Aliamphritea hakodatensis: one gene and its partner. The protein of the gene in region 2 interacts with the protein of the main gene of each other region in a pairwise test. Links are inferred from orthologs where the notes say so. Each region holds a gene or a part of one and is shown on either strand. Other genes may lie near its edges.

Region 1 (3,059 bases), 380 kb from region 2 along the record:
GACCTGAAAGGCACCCTGGAACAGTTCCTGCGTGAATTCTTTGAAGAAGACGTGAAAGTACGTTTCCGTCCTTCATACTTCCCGTTCACTGAGCCATCTATCGAAGTGGACATCGACCGCGGCGACGGCAAGTGGATGGAAGTACTGGGTTGCGGCATCGTCCACCCTAAAGTCTTCGAACACTCTGGTATCGACCCTGAAGAATATACCGGCTTTGCCTTCGGTATGGGCGTAGAGCGTCTTGCGATGCTCCGCTACGGCGTTAATGACCTGCGCCTGTTCTTCGAAAATGACTTGCGTTTCCTCGGCCAGTTCAACTGAGCCTGAGTGACTTTATTACGCTTACAGATATCGGAAAATTACTATGAAATTCAGTGAAAAGTGGTTGCGGGAACTGGTTGATCCTGCAGTAGATACCCAGGGCATTGCTGACCAGATCACCATGGCAGGCCTTGAAGTTGATGACATCCTTTCGGTTGCCGGTGAATTCAGCGGCGTGATCGTGGGCGAAATCATCAGCGCCGAACAGCACCCGAACGCCGACAAGCTGCGTGTGTGCCAGGTGAATAACGGCAACGAAACTGTTCAGGTAGTCTGCGGTGCGCCTAACGCCCGTGCCGGCCTGAAAACAGCCTTTGCTACTGTAGGATCCGTACTGGCTGGCCCGGATGGCAAAGACTTTAAAATCAAGAAAGCTAAACTGCGTCAGGTTGAATCTTTCGGCATGCTGTGTGCCGCAAATGAACTGAACATCTCTGAAGACGCTGCCGGCATCATGGAACTGGCGGCCGATGCGCCGGTGGGTACCTGCCTGCGTGAACACCTGTCGCTGGATGACAAAATCATCGACGTCGACCTGACACCGAACCGCGGTGACTGCCTGTCGATCACCGGTATGGCCCGTGAAGTGGGTGTACTGAACAAGGTACCGGTTAACTTTGTCGAAGTAGACGCCGTTGCCCCAGCGATTGACGACACCTTCAGCATTGAGCTGGAAGCGCCGCAAGCCTGCCCGCGTTACCTGGGCCGAGTGATCCGCAATGTGGACATGTCTGCCAAGGCACCGCAGTGGATGGTTGAACGTCTGGAACGTTTCGGTTTCCGCAGCATCGACCCTGTGGTTGACGTGACCAACTACGTACAGGCTGAACTGGGCCAGCCGATGCACGCCTTCGACCTGAACACCCTGAAGGGTGGCATTGTTGTCCGTTACCCGGAAGCCGGCGAAAAGCTGACCCTGCTGGACGGCAGCGAAGTTGAGCTGACCACCGATACTCTGATCATTGCCGACAAAGAACGCGTGGTTGCCATGGCCGGTATCTTCGGCGGTCAGGACACCGGTGTAACCGCTGACAGCAAAGACATCTTCCTGGAATGTGCCTTCTTCGACCAGATCGCCATTGCCGGTAAAGCCCGTTCTTACGGCCTGCACACCGATGCCTCCCACCGCTACGAGCGTGGTGTAGACTGGCAGCTGCAGCGCAAAGCCACCGAGCGTGCCACTCAGCTGTTATTAGACATCGTCGGCGGTGAAGTTGGCCCGGTTATTGAAGCCGTTAGCGAAGCTGACCTGCCAAGCGCCCGCCAGGTAACCCTGCGCCAGAGCAAGGTTAACCAGCTGCTGGCCTTTGAAATGCAGGTAGAAGAAATTGAAGAAATCCTCACCCGTCTGGGTCTGGAAATTGTTGAGCGTGGCGAAGGCACATGGACATTCGCAGTGCCTTCCTACCGTTTCGACATCAGCATCGAAGTGGATCTGATCGAAGAACTGGCGCGGGTATACGGCTACAACAACCTGCCGGTTAAAGTACCGACTGCTGAACTGAGCATCATTGCCGATGATGAATCCCAGCTGGATCTGCACGACGTGCGCCGTCAACTGGTAGCTCGCGGTTATCAGGAAGCGATCACCTACAGCTTCATCGAAAAGAACCTGGCAGCACAGTTTGACGACCAGCACGAAGCCGTTGCACTGGCGAACCCGATCTCTGCAGAAATGGCGGTCATGCGGACCACCATCATGCCGGGCCTGGCGAAAGCACTGCAATACAACCAGAACCGTCAGCAGAGCCGTGTACGCCTGTTTGAAACGGGTCAGCGCTTCCTGCCTAACGGTGAAGAACTGATTCAGGAAAACGTCATTGCCGGTATTATCAGCGGCTCGCGTCTGGCAGAAGGCTGGGCAAGCGATGCGGCACCGGTGGATTTCTACGACCTGAAAGGCGACGTCGAATCCATTCTGGCACTGGGTGGCTCCCCTGAAGCGTTCAGCTTCGTTGCAGCACGCCATGTGGCGCTGCACCCCGGTCAGTCAGCGGCGATCCAGCGTAACGGTGAAACCGTCGGTTACATGGGCGCGTTGCACCCTGAACTGGTGAAATCTCTGGGCCTCAACGGCGCTGTGTTCGTATTTGAGATCAATCAGGCCTCAGTACTGGACGGCAAACTGCCACGCTTTGACAGCCTCTCCAAGTTCCCTGAAACACGTCGCGACCTGGCGCTGCTGGTTGATGAAAAAATCAACTTTGAGTCAGTGCGGGAAATTGCCCGCCAGCAGGGCGGTGAATTCCTCAAATCGGTGACTTTGTTTGATGTTTACCAGGGTAAAGGCGTAGAACCGGGGCAAAAAAGCTTGGCTCTCGGCTTGACGTGGCAGCATCCATCGCGCACTCTTAATGATGAAGAAATCAACGAAGTCATTGATTTTGTTGTGTCTGAACTGCAGAAACAGTACGGTGCTACATTACGAGAGTAATCGATAGGGGTAAGTTTTATGGGTTCTTTAACGAAAGCTGAAATGGCCGAACGCCTGTATGAAGAACTTGGCCTGAACAAGCGCGAAGCTAAAGATATTGTCGAAGCATTTTTTGACGAGATCCGTAACAGCCTGGCGAATAATGAACAGGTAAAGCTGTCTGGCTTCGGGAATTTTGATCTGCGTGACAAGCGGCAGCGGCCGGGGCGTAATCCGAAAACCGGAGAAGAAGTACCAATCTCTGCCCGCCGGGTTGTCACCTTTAAACCGGGACAGAAGTTAAAGGACCGTGTAGAGGCCTATG
Region 2 (2,927 bases):
GACTTTGTCGATGAGTTCTACCGGTTGCGGGGGCTGGAAACACCGCCACTGGCCGATACAGAATCAGCTAATAATGTTTAATAAATCAGTAACTAGGAGAAGCCAATGAGCTTTTTTATCTCACCAGCATACGCTGAAGGCGCAGCCCCGGGCGGTATGGATCCAAGCATGTTCAACCTCATCTTCCTGGTGGGCTTTGGTCTGATTTTCTACTTCTTCATGTGGCGCCCACAGGCAAAGCGTGCGAAGGACCATAAAGCACTGCTGTCTGGCCTGAGCAAAGGTGATGAAGTCATCACCGCCGGCGGCATCCTGGGTAAGGTTGTGCGTCTGAATGATGATTACGTTGTTCTGGAAGTGTCCGGTGAAACCGAACTGACTTTCCAGAAAACCCACGTAAGTGCGGCGCTGCCAAAAGGCACAATTAAAGAAATCTAGTCGTTCACAGCAACGCCATTACTGACCGGTAATGGCGTTTTCGATTACAGAAGGCAAGGGCAGTATGCTCAATAAATATCCGTTATGGAAAAACGCGCTGATCGTTCTGATATTGCTTATCGGTGGTCTGTATGCAGCGCCGAACTTATATCCTGATGATTATGCGGTACAGATTTCCGGCAGCCGTGCCGCCTATACCGTCGATCAGCAAATGCTGAACCGCGTGACCAAACAGCTGCAGGCCGAAGGACTGGTGTCCAAGGAAAGTGAGCTGAATGGCACCAGCGGTCTGATACGTTTCTCCGACAGCACCACTCAGTTGGAAGCAAAAGAAACGGTAAGCCGTATTCTTGGTGATAACTACGTGGTTGCCCTGAACCTGGCACCGACTACCCCTGAATGGCTGACCTCCGTTGGCGCGGGCCCGATGAAACTGGGTCTTGATCTGCGCGGCGGTGTGCACTTCCTGCTTGAAGTGGACATGGCACAGGCGGTTGCTCAGCGGCTTGACGTATATGTGGGCGAAATTAAGGCCAAGCTGCGGGCTGAAAAGTTGCGTTACCGGTCAGTTGTACACCGTGAAGACGGTAGCCTGGAGCTGAAGTTCTCCAAGGCTGATGTCCGTGACGAAGCCAGCCAGTTGCTGAAACAGGATTACACAGAATTCTTGCTCACCGATGAAGATGCCGACGACGCGTATTACGTGGTTGTCAGCCTGCTGGAAAGCAAGGTTCGCGAAATTGAAGACTATGCAATCAAGCAAAACCTGACCACCCTGCGTAACCGGGTGAACGAGCTGGGGGTGGCTGAGCCACTGGTGCAGCGTCAGGGCCGTAACCGTATCGTTGTTCAGCTGCCGGGTATTCAGGATGCCGCAGCGGCGAAACGGATCATCGGTAAAACGGCGAATCTGGAATTCCGTTTAGAAGCGAAGACTGATGCCTCAAGTGCATCAACCGAAACCTACACCTTCCGGGATTCATCACGTCGGGCGACGCTTGAGAAAGACATCATCATCACCGGCTCCAGCGTCTCCAACGCGCAGTCAACCTTTGATGAAAACGGTCAGCCACAGGTATCCATTACGCTGGATTCCAAAGGCGGTGAGCTGATGAACCGGACTACCCGTAACGCAGTTAAGCGCCGTATGGCGGTACTCTTTGTTGAGCATAAGAGCCGCAATCTGGTGAAGACGGTTGACGGTGAACAGGTTACCGAACGTGTACCCTACGTTGAGAAACACATTATTTCTCTGGCGACCATTCAGAGCATTCTGGGCTCCAGCTTCCGGATTACCGGACTGGACGGGGCCGGTGAAGCTTCTGAACTGGCACTGCTGCTCCGTGCCGGTGCGCTGGCGGCGCCAATCTACTTTGTAGAAGAACGTACCGTCGGTCCTAGCCTGGGTGAACAGAACATTGAACTGGGTATTACCTCCGTTCAGATCGGTTTCGCGCTGGTACTGCTGTTCATGCTGGTGTACTACCGGGTGTTCGGTTTGCTGGCAAACGTTGCCCTGACACTGAACCTGGTATTGCTGCTCGCAGTGATGTCCATTATGTCAGCCACGCTGACGTTGCCGGGTATTGCCGGTATCGTACTGACGGTAGGTATGGCGGTGGATGCCAACGTGCTTATATTCTCGCGAATAAAAGAGGAGCTGGCCAACGGGCTGCCTCCGCAGTCGGCCATTAATGCCGGTTTTGAGCGTGCATTTACCACTATTTTTGATGCCAACATCACTACCTTACTGGCGGCGGTTATCCTGTTTGCCATGGGTACCGGTCCGGTTAAGGGCTTCGCGATCACCCTTTCTGTGGGTATCGTAACCTCGATGTTTACCGCCATCATGGTGACCCGTGCGTTAGTGAATTTAACCTACGGCGGTCGTACGCTGAACAAGCTGTCGATCTGACCCGGGGGATAACATGGCAAGTGAAAAAAACTTTAACTTTATGGGCCTGCGCAAGATTGCAGCGGGCCTGTCGATTGTCGTACTGCTGATCTCTGTTGCTTCACTGGCTATGAATGGCCTGAAGTTTGGTCTGGACTTTACCGGTGGCTCACTGGTGGAAGTGGGCTATGAACAGTCTCCTGATCTGAATGAGATCCGTGGCAAGTTGCAGAGTGCGGGCTATGAAGACGCGGTGGTTCAGACTTTCGGTTCGCCGGTGGATATTCTGATCCGTCTGGGACAAAGCCACGACCCTAAATTAGGGGATCAGGTATTGTCGGTACTGGAGACAGGTGAAGATCAGGAACTGACCCTGCGCCGTAACGAATACGTGGGTGCACAGGTCGGTGAAGAGTTGCGTGAGCAGGGCGGTTTAGGCCTGTTGTTGGCGCTGTTCATGGTCATGGTGTACGTTGCCTTCCGCTTCCAGCTGAAATTCTCAGTGGGGGCGGTCGCGGCGCTGGCGCATGACGTGCTGATTGTGCTTGGGGTCTTCTCGCTGTTTAAGCTGGATTTCGACCTGACAGTACTGGCA

What was found. Proteins that work in one complex are often made in the same cells at the same time.
Region 1: the proteins of secD (region 2) and pheT interact in binary tests that used the Escherichia coli proteins (3 or more experiments, as listed by UniProt). The link is inferred for Aliamphritea hakodatensis from one-to-one orthologs.

The regions. Positions count from the first base shown.
Region 1 is NZ_AP025281.1:3,747,307-3,750,365, reverse strand. It holds pheT (phenylalanine--tRNA ligase subunit beta), read left to right. Parts: upstream 1-364; coding sequence 365-2,755; downstream 2,756-3,059. Other genes in the region: PCI15_RS17110 (MerR family transcriptional regulator), read left to right, coding at 3,057-3,059; ihfA (integration host factor subunit alpha), read left to right, coding at 2,774-3,059; pheS (phenylalanine--tRNA ligase subunit alpha), read left to right, coding at 1-321.
Region 2 is NZ_AP025281.1:4,130,092-4,133,018, reverse strand. It holds secD (protein translocase subunit SecD), read left to right. Parts: upstream 1-502; coding sequence 503-2,353; downstream 2,354-2,927. Other genes in the region: secF (protein translocase subunit SecF), read left to right, coding at 2,367-2,927; yajC (preprotein translocase subunit YajC), read left to right, coding at 106-438; tgt (tRNA guanosine(34) transglycosylase Tgt), read left to right, coding at 1-81. UniProt on the Escherichia coli protein: Part of the Sec protein translocase complex. Interacts with the SecYEG preprotein conducting channel. SecDF uses the proton motive force (PMF) to complete protein translocation after the ATP-dependent function of SecA.